3 regions of the Paeniglutamicibacter psychrophenolicus genome follow, and region 2 is predicted to be linked to each of the others. Evidence: predicted binding sites of a transcription regulator. Region 2 holds the regulator's gene; each other region holds the start of a gene.
The links. Region 2 encodes LexA, which represses DNA repair genes until DNA is damaged. Its sites were predicted from a motif close to TCGAACANNTGTTCGA; they were not measured.
Positions count from the first base shown of each region.

Region 1: a site for LexA is predicted at 2,531-2,546, ahead of ruvA (Holliday junction branch migration protein RuvA). Genes of this name have one in related genera too.
Region 3: a site for LexA is predicted at 2,540-2,555, ahead of JOF46_RS12295 (DUF222 domain-containing protein). Genes of this name have one in related genera too.

Region 1 covers NZ_JAGIOE010000001.1:3,086,100-3,091,304, reverse strand. Annotated here, with positions in the region: gene JOF46_RS13995 (CapA family protein) at 1-271, shown strand, start outside; gene pdxT (pyridoxal 5'-phosphate synthase glutaminase subunit PdxT) at 409-1,080, shown strand; gene JOF46_RS13985 (YebC/PmpR family DNA-binding transcriptional regulator) at 1,083-1,838, shown strand; gene ruvC (crossover junction endodeoxyribonuclease RuvC) at 1,846-2,454, shown strand; gene ruvA (Holliday junction branch migration protein RuvA) at 2,605-3,222, shown strand; gene ruvB (Holliday junction branch migration DNA helicase RuvB) at 3,232-4,290, shown strand; gene yajC (preprotein translocase subunit YajC) at 4,466-4,927, shown strand; gene secD (protein translocase subunit SecD) at 5,152-5,205, shown strand, end outside.
Region 2 covers NZ_JAGIOE010000001.1:3,800,994-3,806,198, forward strand. Annotated here, with positions in the region: gene hisB (imidazoleglycerol-phosphate dehydratase HisB) at 1-349, opposite strand, end outside; gene JOF46_RS17240 (histidinol-phosphate transaminase) at 465-1,586, opposite strand; gene JOF46_RS17245 (LysM peptidoglycan-binding domain-containing protein) at 1,703-2,107, opposite strand; gene lexA (transcriptional repressor LexA) at 2,392-3,111, shown strand; gene JOF46_RS17255 (ATP-dependent DNA helicase) at 3,205-5,205, opposite strand, start outside; gene hflX (GTPase HflX) at 5,204-5,205, opposite strand, start outside.
Region 3 covers NZ_JAGIOE010000001.1:2,714,828-2,720,032, forward strand. Annotated here, with positions in the region: gene JOF46_RS12285 (FAD-binding oxidoreductase) at 1-1,669, shown strand, start outside; gene JOF46_RS12290 (SDR family oxidoreductase) at 1,666-2,499, shown strand; gene JOF46_RS12295 (DUF222 domain-containing protein) at 2,785-4,050, shown strand; gene JOF46_RS12300 (2,3-butanediol dehydrogenase) at 4,826-5,205, shown strand, end outside.

The DNA of each region.
Region 1 (5,205 bases), 710 kb from region 2:
CGCAACCAAGACCGCGCTGAACAAGGAGGGGCTCACGGTGAAAATGCAGTTCGTGCGCACCGGGGACACCTGGAAACCCGGAGACCTGGTGTGGGCACCGCACATCATGAAACCATCCCCGTTGCGCTGGTGCGCGCTGCCAGCCAAGGCTTCGGCCCCGTGCACCACCGAGGCCAAGGATGCCGCCTCGCTCCAACGCACCACCGACACCGTGAACTCCATGAACGCCAAGGCCAACGGCGCGAAAATGTGGACCCTGGGCAGCCGCTGACCGGCATTCGGGAACCCGGGCGTGTCACGAAAATATTCCCACGGGGTGCGACGGGTTTATTCTGAGCTGTCCACGTACTTCATCGCGGTGCGCGCGGCATGCATGATCAGTTCCACGAGACTAGAAAGTGATCCACCTTGGCGCCACGAATTGGAGTCCTTGCCCTGCAAGGGGATGTACGCGAACACCTGGAAGCACTCGAATCACTCGGTGCCCTTGCGCTGCCGGTGAAAACACCGGGCGGGTTGGCGGACCTGGACGGCCTGGTCATTCCCGGCGGGGAGTCAACGGTGATCGACAAGCTAGCCCGCATGTACGGGGTGGCCGAGGCTCTCAAGGCCAGGATCGCAGACGGTTTCCCGGTCTATGGATCGTGCGCCGGAATGATCCTCTTGGCCGATACCATTGCCGACCCGACCACCAACATGAAGGGTGAACCCCAGCAAAGCTTCGGGGGAATCGATATGGTGGTGAAGCGCAATGCCTTCGGGCGACAGGTCGACTCGTTCGAGGTCGACCTTGCGATCAAGGGACTGAACACTCTTCCCAGCCAGGACCCGGGCCGTGCCACCGAGCCGGTCCGCGCGGCATTCATCCGCGCACCCTGGGTGGAAAGCGTGGGGGAGTCCGTAGAGGTACTGGCCACCATCCCCGCCGAAAACACGCCCTTGGGCATGGACGGGACAAGGGTGGCTAGAATTGTTGCAGTACGTTCTGGAAAATTATTGGCGACTTCCTTCCACCCCGAGGTGGCCGGGGAGCGCCGGATCCATGAACTTTTCATTCAAATGATCAGAGGAGACGCGTAAGCATGTCCGGCCACTCCAAATGGGCAACCACGAAACACAAGAAGGCAATCCTCGACAGCAGGCGCGCCAAGGCGTTCGCCAAGCTGATCAAGAACATCGAGGTTGCGGCGCGCGCAGGCGGCGCCGACATGGCCGGAAACCCGGCCCTCGAGGTCGCTGTCTCCAAGGCCAAGAAGACCTCGGTGCCCAACGACAACATCGACCGCGCGGTCAAGCGCGGTGCCGGCTTGACCGGCGAGGTCGTCGACTACACCGAGATCATCTACGAGGCACGCGGACCGCAGGGCTCGGCCCTGCTGATCGAGTGCCTGACCGACAACAAGAACCGTGCGGCTTCCGAGGTGCGCCTGGGCATCACCCGCAACGGCGGCACCGTCGCGGACCCCGGCTCGGTCGCATACCTGTTCTCCCGCCGGGGAGTCGTCGGCCTGCCGAAGAAGGACCTGACCGAGGACGACCTGCTCATGGCCGTGCTTGATGCAGGGGCCGACGAGGTCAAGGAATCCGGGGACAGCTTCGAGATCCATTCGGAGCCAACCGACCTGCGTGCGGTTGTTGCCGCACTCGAGGAAGCCGGCATCGAATACGAAACCGACGAAGTCGAATTCGTGCCCTCGATGCAGGTCCAGCTTGATGCAGCAGCTGCCCGCAAGTTCCTGAAGCTTGCCGACGCGCTCGAGGAGCTGGACGACGTGCAGAACGTCTACTCCAACGCGGACATCAGCGCCGAGGTCATGGCAGAACTCGAAGAGGACTAGCCACCACATGCCCTTGCGAGTGGTGGGCGTCGACCCCGGACTGACCCGTTGCGGCCTGGCCGTGGTCGACGTCGAACCCAACCGCCGGGCCACGCTCATCGATGTCTCGGTGGTGGGGACCCCGCCCGGGACCCCGCTGGACCAGCGACTGCTGGCCATCGCCGACGGCATCGATGCGTGGCTCGATGAGCACAAACCCGACGTTGTTGCCCTGGAGCGGGTCTTCAGCCAACTGAACGTCAGCACGGTGATGGGCACCGCGCAGGCCTCGGGCGTGGTGATCGTTGCCGCTGCCCGCCGGAACATCCCGGTGGCGTTGCACACCCCCACCGAGGTCAAGGCCGCGGTGACTGGCTCGGGAACGGCCAACAAGCTGGCCGTGGGCAAGATGGTCGCCAAGATCCTGCGCCTGGACGCCCCGCCATCCCCGGCCGACGCCGCCGACGCCGCGGCGCTGGCCATCACCCACGGCTGGCGCGGCGCCGCGTTCGGTGCCGCCGGGGCCGCAGCCTCGGCCTCCGCCCCGCGGCCCGCGGGCGGTTCCTCGGGGTTGACCCCCGCCCAGCGCGCCTGGATAGCCGCCGAGGCCAAGGCCCGGGCGGTCAAGGCGCGCTAGGGACCGCAGGGAACCTGCCCCTGACGTCCTGCGCTGCCTGCATCCGCGGGTGTACGCCAAGGAACCTGTAAGCTGTTCGTAGATATATTCGTATGGCATGCGTGTTTCGGGTACCACCGGCGCGGCCCGGCACCACGGAGGAACACCCCAATGATCAGTACGCTGCGAGGAGTGCCTCAACAGGTCAACCTGAACAACGCGGTCATCGAGGTCGGCGGCTTCGGCATGCTGATCCAGGCAACCCCGCAGACGCTGTCCACCTTGCAGGTGGGCCGCGAAGCACTCGTGCACACCTCCATGGTGGTGCGCGAGGACTCCATGACGCTCTTCGGATTCGCCTCCGGGGACGAACGCGAGGTCTTCGAGGTCCTCACCGGGGTCTCGGGCATCGGGCCGCGCACCGGCCTGGCCATCCTGTCGGTGCACACCCCGGAGGAAGTCCGCATCGCCGCCAGCACCAAGGACACCAAGGCCTTCACCAAGGTCTCGGGCATCGGGCCCAAGGGAGCCCAGCGCATCGTGCTCGAGCTCAACGGAAAGCTTGTCCCCACCGGAGCACCGGTTCCTGCCGGAAGCCCCGCGGCGCCTACCTGGGAACCCCAGGTCCTCGAGGCCCTCACCGGCCTGGGCTGGACCGAGAAGGACGCCAACAAGGCGCTGGAAGCCCTGGCCAAGAACGACCCGGAAATCGTTGCCACCGGCAGCGTCCCGGAAATCCTGCGGGCGGTGCTGCGTTCCCTGGGGCGCGGGAACCGGCCCGGAAACTAGGAGTACGACATGACAGAAACCGGCGAGCTGACCAACGCGGGACCCGAGCCCGAGGAACGCGTGCTCGAGGCCGCCCTGCGGCCCAAGAACCTGGACGACTTCGTCGGCCAGCACCGGGTGCGCCAACAGCTCTCGCTGGTGCTCGAGGCCTCCAAGATCCGCGAGCGGACCGCCGACCACGTCCTGCTCTCGGGCCCTCCGGGCCTGGGCAAGACCACGCTGTCGATGATCATCGCCGCCGAAATGAACGCGCCGCTGCGCATCAGCTCCGGTCCCGCGATCCAGCATGCCGGGGACCTGGCCGCGATCCTCTCCTCACTCACCGAGGGCGAGGTGCTCTTCCTGGACGAGATCCACCGGATGAGCCGCCCGGCCGAGGAAATGCTGTACATGGCCATGGAGGACTTCCGTGTCGACATCATCGTCGGCAAGGGCGCAGGGGCCACCGCCATTCCGCTGGAACTTCCCCCCTTCACCCTGGTCGGGGCCACCACGCGCGCCGGGCTGCTGCCGGGCCCGCTGCGCGACAGGTTCGGGTTCACCGGGCACCTGGAGTTCTACAGCGTCGAGGAACTCGAATTGGTGCTGCGCCGTTCGGCCATGATGCTCTCCCTGAAGGTCAACTCCGCGGCCTTCAGCGAAATCGCCTCGCGTTCGCGCGGCACCCCCCGCATCGCCAACCGGCTGCTGCGCCGCGTGCGCGACTGGGCACTGGTGAACCGCCTTGAAAGCATCGACGCGCGTGCAGCCTCCGCGGCCCTGGACATGTACGAGGTCGACGTCCGCGGACTGGACCGGCTGGACCGCGCTGTGCTGCACGCACTGTGCACCAAGTTCGGCGGGGGACCGGTGGGCCTGTCCACCCTGGCCATTGCCGTGGGGGAGGAACCCGAGACCGTGGAGACCGTCGCCGAACCGTTCCTGGTCCGCGAGGGCCTGCTGGGACGCACCCCGCGCGGCCGGATCGCCACCGCGGAGGCCTGGAACCACCTGGGGCTTCGCATGCCGGCCGATGCCATCTTTGCGGGTCGGTCCGGTCTTGGGCTTGACGACGAAGAAGCGGAATAGCCGGGCGGGCACCCGCCCTGGCGGCACGCCGGAACATTCCAAGGACATTCGCAGGCCAAAACTGCGTTGTGGTCGGGGTTTGGGCAGGATCTCCCTATAGTATGGATAGGCCCACCGGCTGCGCGATTGCGATTGTGCGCGCCGTTGACAATGACTTAGGAACAGGTATCCACACGTGACCGAATACGTTTTGGCCCAAGCCGCTACCGGCGAAAAGGCCCCATTCGACCCGACCATGTTGATCATGCTCGCCGCCTTCGGCCTGCTGATCTTCATGATGATGCGTGGCCGCAAGAAGGCCGCCAAGGCCCAGGAGCAGATCCGCTCCAACCTTGCCGTCGGCGCCGAGGTGATGACCCAGTTCGGTCTCTTTGGCACCATTGCGAGCATCGACACCGACGAAAACAAGATCGTCCTGGAGGTTTCCCCGGGCAGCTTCGTCACCGTCCACTCCCAGGTCGTTGCCAAGGTCGTGGCCCCGGAAGAGGCCGACGCACCGGTTCAGGTCCCCGACGACGCCTCGTCGCTGACCTCGGCCTCGGTCGAGAGTGCCGAAGAGGCCTCGGGATCGGAAAACGAAACCCCCGAAGAGACCTTGCGCCGCCTGAACAACGAGGACAACGGCCCCAAGGCCTAGTCCGCTTGGCGCCTTCGGGCACACCAACCCAGCAGTGAACGGCAGCCGGATTTCCGCGGGCCACACAGACCCGCCGGTGAGCGATCCGGCTTTCGATTGACCTTCACCATGCGGCCCGGAGCAGCCCCAACCCCCACCCCGCAGGGGCGGGTTGCAGGCAGGCTCCGGGTTTTCCGCGGAATCTCCATCCCCCAGGGGCGATGGAACAACCAGAAAGCCTCACGATGTCATCTACTGGTCCGATCAAGCAGGCGCGCAAATCCCTGCTGTGGCTCGGC
Region 2 (5,205 bases):
AGATGTCGACCACGGCGCGGGCCAGGGCCTCGTCCAGCGGCGCGTAGGCGGTGCCGAAGCGGCGGATGCCTGCCTTGCTGCCCAGCGCGGTGCGCAGCACCTCGCCGATGGTGATCGCGGTGTCCTCGACGGTGTGGTGCACATCGATGTCGATGTCGCCGGTGGCACGCACGGTGAGGTCGATGAGCGAATGCTTCGACAGTGCCGTCAGCATGTGGTCGTAGAACGGTACGCCGGTGCTGATTTCGGAGCGGCCGGTGCCGTCCAGATCGAGTTCGACAAAGACGGAGGACTCGCTGGTGATGCGTTCGAGGCGAGCGCGACGACCCGTGAGTTTTTCGGCAGACATGCACATTCCTTTAGATCAGGCGGTGAGACGAGGATGTGGGGCGGCGGAACACCGATGCACTATCGGAAGAAGGGCCAAGGCCCGTCGTCCGGCACCATTGCCACCTACCCCAAGTTTAGCTTGAGAGCGTGTGAGGACCCTGATCGAGCAGTTCCTCGAGGCGGACAAGGAAGGCGGTGGTTTCGTCCTCGGTGCCCGCGGTGACCCGCAGGTGGCCGGGAATCCCCACGTCGCGGATGATCACCCCGGCCTCGAGCAGCCCGTTCCAGATGGCCTTGGTGTCCTTGACTCCCCCGAAGAACACGAAGTTGGAATCGCTGGAGGCGGGGTGCAGCCCCATCCGGGTGAGCTCGTTGACGATGCGGTCTCGCTGGACCTTGATGGCCTCCACGTTGGCCAGCAGGATGTCCGCGTGCTTGAGTGCGGCATTCGCCGTTGCCTGCGTGACAGCCGAGAGGTGGTACGGCAGCCGCACCAGGCGGATCGCGTCGGCGACCTCCGGAGCTGCGGCCAGGTAGCCGAGACGGGCGCCGGCCAGGGCGAACGCCTTGGACATGGTCCGCGAAACGATGAGGCGTTCGCGGCCCGGCAGCAGGGAAAGCGCCGAAAGCGTCCCGGTGTGGGCGAATTCCGCGTACGCCTCGTCGACGATCACGATGGCGTTGCTGGCCTTGCCCGCCTCGTAGACGGCCTCGACGACATCCAGGCCCAGCGCGGTGCCGGTCGGGTTGTTCGGCGAGCACAGGATGACAATGTTCGGCGCGGCCTCGCGGACCTGCGCCGCGGCGTCGATGGCCGAAAGCCCGTAGTCCGCCGAGCGGACGCCGGCCAGGTAGGTGGTGTCGGTCCCGGAGGCCAGCAGCGGGTACATCGAGTAGGTGGGAGGGAAACCCATCACCGTGCGCCCGGGCCCGCCGAAGGCCTGCAGGATCTGCTGGAGGACCTCGTTGGATCCGTTGGCCGCCCAGACGTTGTCGGCGTCCAGTCCGTGGCCCAGGTAGGCGGCGAGGCGTTCGCGCAATTCGGTGAACTCGCGGTCCGGGTAGCGGTTCAGTCCCACGGCTGCTGCGGAGACTTCTTCGACGATGGCCCGGTGCACTTCCGCGGGAAGCGGATGGGTGTTTTCGTTGACGTTCAACTGGATGGGTACGTCGATTTGGGGTGCGCCGTAAGGTTCAAGACCTTGAAGATTCTCTCGCAGGGGCAGATTTGCCAGGCGATTTAGCCGTTCATTCACGGCTCAAGTCTACGGCGGCGGCGCGGTGACCTTGGAATCTTCACCGGTGCCACGGGTAATAAACGGTTAGCAATGATCGGGCGCGGCATCGATCTGCGCGCCCAAGGGCATTGGCCCTAGCTTCCGGTGGGGACGAAGAGTTCGGCACCCGGGTGCAGCACGGAGCTGTTGAGGTTGTTCATGTCGCCGATCCGCCGAACGGCTTCGCGGGGCTCGAGCTGCGGGGCGAACTCCCGGGCAATCCCCCACAAGGTGTCGCCCTCGATGACGGTGACGGTGACGGCCTCCACGCCCAGCGGGGTGTCGTCCGAGGCGTTGGCCGGGGACTGGAACAGGCCCAGGAGCATGAGCACCGCCGCGCTGACCAGGAAGATGGGAAGTGCAATCAGCACGAATTTTCCGCGGCGCGTGAGTCGCAGGGGCGCCAGCGCGGGCTGCGAAGCCAGTGCGGATTGCGGCGCCGGGGTGTAGTCCTCGGATATTACAAGGTGGAGCGGGGCCGAGAAAGCAGTGTTTGCCATGTCTTTGCCTTTCCTCTGTATTCATTTGCCGGACAGGCCCGGTGGCCCATTCGAACAGATGACGGTTATTCGAACGCATCTTTCGAACGTGTGTTCGTAGTGCGCATCTTATTTCTAGCACCTTTGGACGACACGTGTCCAGATCAGTTCGAACAAATCTTTGAAAGTAGTGTCTTTGTCTACTAAGATGGGGGTTGTGGAGCGATGTATTGACTACATCAGTCCACACCGACAATTTGCGGCACGCGCGGGCAACCGGCGACGATCGGGATGAGGCACTGACAATGACTACCGAACAACGAACCCCTCGACGCGACGCGAAGAGCCTGACCATCCGTCAGAAGAAGGTTCTTGAGACCATCCAGCGGTCCGTGAGCACCAATGGCTACCCGCCATCGATGCGGGAAATCGGGGACGCCGTGGGACTGGCGAGCCTTTCAAGCGTGACCCACCAGCTCAGCCAGCTCGAGAAGCTCGGCTACATCCGCCGGGACCCGCGCCGTCCGCGGGCCATGGAGATCCTGCTTCCCCTGCAGCTCAAGAGCGAGAGCAAGCTCGAAGTGGTGGAGGGCCAGGCAGACCTGAAGGCTGCCAACGGGATGAGCGTCTCGGAGCTGACCACCTCCGCGGACACCGCCATGGTGCCCCTGGTGGGGCGCATTGCCGCCGGCGGTCCGATCCTGGCCGACCAGGCGGTCGAGGACGTCTTCGCCCTGCCGCGCCAACTGGTGGGACACGGCGAGCTCTTCATGCTGAAGGTCAGCGGGGACTCGATGATCGACGCCGCCATTTGCGACGGCGACTGGGTGGTGGTCCGCCGCCAGCAGACCGCCAACAACGGCGACATCGTCGCGGCCCTGCTCGAGGACGAAGCCACGGTGAAGACCTTCCGGCAGCGCGACGGGCACACCTGGCTGCTGCCGCAGAACTCCCGCTACGAACCCATCCTCGGTGACGCCGCAACCGTCATGGGCAAGGTCGTATCGGTCATGCGTTCGGTCTAGGCCCGCACCAACACACATCCCCCGCAAACACCTGAGGACCGGTCAAATGACCGGTCCTCAGGTGTTTCCCGTGATCCCACGGGCCAGGATTTTCTAGCCTTCGCTCAGGCGCTCGAGCGCGGAAATCACCGTCGCCTTGTCGGGCGTGGCCCACAGGGGTGGCAGCGAGGCACGCAGGAACGTGCCGTAGCGCTCGGTGGCCAGGCGCGAGTCCAGCACTGCCACCACGCCCTTGTCGTTGACCGAACGGATCAGTCGACCCGCGCCCTGGGCCAGGCGCACCGCGGCGTGGCTCGCGGCCACTGCCATGAAGCCGTTGCCGCCGTGCTTGGCCACGTCGCGGCTGCGGGCCGAGGACAGCGGGTCATCGGGCCGCGGGAACGGGATCTTGTCGATGATGACCAGCCGGCAGGCGTTGCCCGGCACGTCCACGCCCTGCCAGAGCGTCATCGTGCCAAAGAGGCAGGTGTCGGGTTCGGCGGAGAACTGGTCCACCAGGGCCTTCATGCTGGATTCGCCCTGGCACAGGATCGGGATGTCCAGGCGTGCCCGCAGGATCTCCGCGGCTTCCTCCGCGGCGCGGCGCGAGGTGAACAGCGCCAGCGCCCCGCCACCGGAGGCCTTGATCAGGTCCTCGATCTCGGACAGGGTTTCCTGGGACATCTGGCGCCCGGGCTTGGGCAGGTGCTTGGCAACGTACAAGATGCCTTGCCTGGGATAGTCGAAGGGGCTTCCCACGTCCACACCGTTCCAGGTCGGCGCCCCCTCGCCCACGAGCCCGAGGGTGCCCGCCACGGGTTCGAAGGCGGCACCGATGGCCAGGGTTGCGCTGGTGAGGATCACCGTGCGGCCGTCAAAGAGCCCCTCGCGCAACTTGCCGGCGACCGAGAGCGGGGCGACATTCAGCGTCGGCTGGCTGGACTCGTCGGGTTGGACGTAGCCCTCCCCCGGGCTGAAGTGCCCGGGGCGCGAGGCCCAGATGACTTCCCGCTCCTCGGTCATTTCAAGCATCTTGCTGCACTGCTCCACCAGGTACATGACCTGCGAGCGGGCCATCTGGCGTCCGCCGTCGGCGGGGGCGTTGGCCTCGGGCTTTGAATCGGACAGCACCACGCGTGCTGCCTCGGCGATCTGGTTGATCGCCGCCTGCTGGTCCTCGTTCAACCCGCGGGCCATGAGCCCGGTGGGGACGCCCTCCAGGGCGCGCTGCAGCGCCTTGGCACCCTGGTTCAGCGAGTCAACGCTGACCGAGCAGTGCTTGCGCGCCGCCGAGGCGGCGGTCTGGACCATGGCCACCGACAGGGGCCGGGTCACCGAGGAGGTCACGCGGTCCTGCAGCTCGTGGGCCTCGTCGATGATGACGGTGTCGAAGTCCGGCAGCACGGCCAGTCCCTCGAAGGCCGAGACGGCCAGCATCGCATGGTTGGTGATCACGACGTCGGCGTTGGCCGCGCGGGCACGGGCCAGTTCGCTGAAGCATTCGGAGGCCATGGGGCATTTTTGGGATCCCAGGCAGTCCATCGCGCTGACCGAAACCTGGCGCCAGGCCTTGTCGCTGACACCCGGGGTGATGTCGTCGCGGTCCCCGGTGTCGGTCTGCTCGGCCCATTGCCGCAGCCGCACCACTTCCTTGCCCAGCGCCGAGCCGGGCCCGTCCGCGGAACCACCCAGTGCGGGGGTGCCGGAATCCATCGAAAACAGGGCACCCTCGTCGTCATCGGGGTAGCCGCCGCCGAGCTTGTACTGGCACACGTAGTTGGAGCGTCCCTTGACCAGGGCCACGTCCATCTCGCGCGGCAACTTGCCCTTCAGCGAGGACAGCAGGCGCGGAACGTCCCGGCCGACGATCTGGGCCTGGAGCGCCAGGGTTGCGGTGGAAATCACCACCGGCTTTTCCGATTCCAGCGCGTGGGCCAGCGCCGGGACCAGGTAGGCCATGGACTTGCCGGTTCCGGTTCCCGCCTGCACCAGCAGGTGCTCGCCGGTTTCCATGGCCCGCACGACCTGGCGTGTCATTTCGTGTTGGCCCGGCCGGCTTTGTCCGCCCATGCTGGACACTGCTTCGTCCAATAGGGCGATGACATCTGATTCCTC
Region 3 (5,205 bases), 1.1 Mb from region 2:
GATTCCCCGCTCGGTTTGGTACGGCTGGGGAGACCCGGCCCGGGCCAAGCCGCTGTCCGCCGCCGGCCTCGAATACCTGCGCACCACCCTGGGGCTCCAGAACGTTGAAGCCGCGCATCCGCCCGTCGACTTCGAGGACATCGCGCTGGGCCCTTCCGCCCTGGGCGAGGCGGTGCTGGCCGAACTGAGCGGGATCTGCGGGGCCCGGCACGTCTCGACCGAACGCACCGAACGCATCCTCCACTCCGGCGGCAAGAGCACACCCGACCTGCTGCGCATCCGCGGCGGGGACGCACTTCAGGCGCCCGACGCGGTGATCTTCCCCGGCAGTGCCGAGGAGGTTCGCCGGGTCCTGGAGCTTTGCGTCGCCCGGCGCCTGGCCGTGGTTGCCTTCGGCGGGGGCACCTCGGTCGTGGGGGGAGTCGAACCGCTGCGCGGCCCCTTCTCCGGGGTCGTCACGATCGACATGCGGCGCATGGACAGGTTGCTGCACCTCGATGCACTCTCGCGCACCGCCACCTTCGAGGCCGGGATCCGCGGCCCCGCCATCGAGGCGGCCCTGGAACCGCTGGGGTTCACCCTCGGGCATTTCCCGCAAAGCCACCAGGAGGCAACCCTGGGCGGCTACGTCGCCACGCGCTCCGCCGGCCAGGCCTCCACCGGGTACGGCCGCTCCGACAACTTGGTCAAGGCCGTCCACCTGGAAACCCCCGCCGGGCCCCTCGACGTCGGTTCGACGGCACCGGGTACCGCCGCCGGCCCGAAGCTCCTGGATACCGTCGTGGGATCCGAGGGCACCCTGGGGGTCATCACCTCCGCCACGATGCTGATCCAGCCGCTGCCCGAATCCAGGAGCCACGGCGCCTGGTCCTTCGAATCCTTCGCCGCCGGGGCCGCTGCCCTGCGCCGGCTGCGCCACGAGGGCGTCCGCGGGGACATGCCGCATGTCTGCAGGCTCAGCGACACCGATCAGAGTGCCGCCACCTTCAAGCTCGGCGGCCCCAAGACCGCCGCCATGGCCAGGTACCTCGGGCTGCGCGGCCAGCGCACACCGGCGCTGGCCTTGTTCGTCTGGGAGGGAGCCAAGGGCGAAACCGCCGCCCGCAAGCGGCGCAGCGCACGGATCCTGCGCGCCGCCGGAGGGATCTACGTCGGACCCCTGCCGGCACGGGCCTGGGAGCGCGGGCGCTTCTCCGGACCCTACCTGCGCGACGAACTGCTGACCCGCGGCGTGCTGGTCGAGACCCTGGAAACCGCCGCGACCTGGACCAGGCTCGAAGCCACCTACGCCGCGGTGCGCGGCGCCATCCTCGAGGCACTGGCCGAAGGCGGGGGAACCGGGTACGTGCAGACCCACATCTCCCACGTCTACCCGGACGGGGCCTCGATCTACTTCACGTTCCTGGCCGGGCTGGAGCAGGACGGGCCGGCGCAAAACGCCCGCGTCAAGAAGGCCGCCTCCGAGGCCATCGTCGCGGCCCGGGCCACCATCACCCACCACCATGCGGTGGGCACCGACCACGCACCCTACATGGAAGCGGAAATCGGTGCCCTGGGCATCGCGGTGCTGGCCGGCATCAAGGAAACCCTTGACCCGTCGGGCATCATGAACCCCGGAAAACTCATCCCCACGCCCAAGAATGCGTCACCAACCAAGGAGAAGCCATGAGCCCCACCATCGACACACTGGCCGGATCGACCGTGCTCATCACCGGGGCGGCCATGGGCATGGGCAAGATGTATGCCCAGCTTGCCGTGCGCGACCGGGCCAGCCACGTGATTCTCTGGGACATCAACGCGGCGGAGCTTGAACACACCGCCGTCGAGCTGCGCACCGGCGGCAGCGAGATCCACACGATGGTGGTGGATGTGTCCAGGCTTGAATCCATCGAGGAGGCCGCCGAGGAGGTGCGCGCCGGCGTCGGGGCCCCGGACATCCTCATCAACAACGCCGGCATCGTGCGCGGCAAGTACTTCTGGGAACACGACCAGCGCTCCGACATCGCCGCGACCATGAACATCAACACCCTGGCGCTGATGCACATCACCCGCGAGTTCCTGCCCTCCATGATTTCCCGCGGGCGCACCAGCCGGATCGTGAACGTGGCCTCGGCCGCCGGACTGCTGGCCAACCCCAGGATGAGCGTCTACTCCTCGTCCAAGTGGGCGGTCATCGGCTGGTCCGACTCGCTGCGCCTGGAACTGGCCCAGGCCGGACACAAGCACATCAAGGTGACCACCTTCTGCCCCTCCTACATCAAGACCGGCATGTTCGAAGGCGCCCGCGGTCCGCTGCTGACCCCGCTGCTGGAACCGTGGCCGGTGACCGAGCGGGTCTGGAGGGCCATGAAGGACGGGCAGCCGATGCTGATGATGCCCTGGACCGTGAAGCTGAGCACCGCGCTGCGCGGGGTGCTGCCGATTGCCGCCTGGGACGTCGTCGCCGGGCGCGTGTTCGGGGTCTACAAGTCCATGGAGCACTTCACCGGGCGCAGGTAGCGTCCGCCGCTGTGGAGACTCGGCACCTGGCGTCACTGGGTAGAATATTTATACGAATAATTTGAAACAACTGTTTTCTATTTCGGGCAATCGTTCTATACTGGTGATATGGCCAGGAAGTCATCGGACAGTCCTCTTGCAGCCGGAACCGCGGGTGGTTCCGGCACTGGACTGGGATATGCGGACCTCAAAGCCCAAGGTGTCGACTTGGATGCGGTGGTTGCAGAATATGTTGCCAGCAACGGCGCCGCCGGAATCCGGTGCGTGGCTTCCGGCCTGAACCGCATGGACATCCCCTCCGATCACTTCGACACCGTGGAAAACATCGCCGCGATGGAGGCCGCGAAGAGCGCGATCTTCGCGCAACAGGCCGACCACGCCGTGGCCTACGAAGATTCCCTGTCGGCCGCCCGGAAAAAGCGCAACCTCCGCGAAAAGAACCCGGGTTGGGGAGCTTCCAAGGAAGTCGCGCTGGCCATGCGCATCTCGCCAAAGGGCGGGACCCACTTCATGAACAGCTCTAGGATGATGGGGGCGGACCTGCCCTTGACCAGGCAGGGACTGCGGGACGGCAAGGTGACTTGGGCACAGGCCCAGATCGTGATCAGTGGAACCAGGAACCTGGAACTCGCCAACCGGCAATTGGTCGACAGGTTGCTCTGGGAAGAAACGCACAACTGCTTCGAGCAGGGAACGGCAAAGCTGGCTGACATCGTTGCCTACTGGGCGAAGATCCTGGAGCCCAAGACCGAGGAGGATCTCGAGGCGAAAGCCTGGAAAAACCGCTGCATCGGTGGTTACCAGATCAACGCCCACGAGGTCATGATCAGCGGGACACTGCCGTTATCCCTGGGGATTGCCGTTCTTCAAGTGCTTGCCGGAGAAGCGGAAAAGGCCCAAAGGGAACCCGGGGAAGAACGAAGTGCCGGGCAGATCCAGGCCGACGCCTTCTACGAGCTCATGACCGGGCTCAAAGTCGCCGGAGGCGTCCCGCTTGAAATTCTGCTGGTGATGGACGCCGCCGTTTTGACCGGGGAGAGCAACGAGCCCGTGCTGATACCGGGCTACGGATTTATCAGCGCGAACCGAGCCAGGAAAATGGTTGCGGCAGGGCCCGACGACGAACTGGCGATCTGGGTCAGGGGCCTGTTTGTTGAAAGCCGGACCGGGCAGCTGGTGGCAATGGAATCCAGGGCGCGGCGCTTTGGCGGAAACCTGAAGAAGCTCATCAAGGTGCGTGACCAATATTGCCGCACCCCCTATTGCAACGGAAAGATCCGCGACATCGACCATGTGGTGCAGGTCCGGAAGAACGGAAAAACCACCGAGGACAATTCCTCGGGTCGCTGCTTCAGTTGCAACCAGACCAAGGAAGCACCTGACTGGGACGAACATCCAACTCCCGGGGATCGGCACAGCTTCAACATCACCACACCCAGCAACCACACCTATATTTCGAAAGCACCGCCCCTTCCGGGCATGAAAACCATGCTTCCTTCGGGCCGGACGCTCGGGGAGCACCCGCCAGGCGGGGCGCCACCGGGCGGCTGATGGCCCCGCGGAAAGATCCACCCAATTCAAGAGCAGCAGGACACGACCAACCCCCACGGGGGGAGATGGGTCGTGTCCTGCTGGCGCGGATGCGTCAGTATTCGGGAACGGTGATCCGGGGAGCGCTTAAGGCGCTGAAGTAATGGCCGGGATTCAATGCCGACACCGGGATAACTGCAATGCCGTTCGTGCCGGCTCGCTCACCCGGCGGCCGTCCGGATGAAGGACCTCGATATCGGATTCTGGTTCATCGAAAATTCGAGCAGGAATGGGACGAACTGGTAAAATGCGTTGGCATCACTGGGGTCAGGCAATTCTGGAACCACGTGGCCCAAACTCCAGGGGCACCCGCTGCGATCGCGTCCATCTCCTTGCTCTGGGGTTCGGCAGGAAAACCGATGGGCGTGAGTTGGTCCCGCACACATCACTATGAGGTTTCAGGAGCCGGACGAATCAATTACCAATGCAACAACCACTACCAAACGACTCCCGACAGCGATGCGCGTGCAGTCGTAGCGATCATGACCATCAACTATTCGAGTCACTAGCGCTCTCGTGCACTTCCTCGACGCTCGACTCCACCGCAACGTTGGGCTTGCATCGATCTTCCTCCCTGCTGTCCATCGAAAGCTCCTCGGCTCGATCTAGCCACCGGACGTAGCCCGGATGTAGCGTCGAGAACGAACGGATTCCATGCACGGACAATCCATTTCGCCTGCGTGGTGCCCGTACGGGCGCGTGTCCCCGCGTCCGGTCGTTCGAGAGAGGATTCGCCGTGAAAGCTGCACGTTTCTATGCAAAAAAAGACATCCGCATCGAAGAGATCCCGGAGCCCGAGCTGCGCCCGGGGGCGGTGGCCATAGATGTCGCATGGTGCGGCATCTGCGGCACCGACCTGCACGAGTACCTCGAAGGCCCGATCTTCATCCCGTCCCCGGGCCACCCGCATCCGCTGACCCACGAAGAAGCCCCGGTGACCCTGGGGCATGAATTCTCCGGAACGATCACGGCGCTGGGCGAGGGCGTCATGGACCTGGCCGTGGGGCAGAACGTAGTGGTCGAGCCGTACTTCACCTGCGGGCAGTGCGCCTCCTGCCAGGCGGGAAACTACCACCTGTGCACCAAGATGGGCTTCATCGGGTTGGCCGGCGGCGG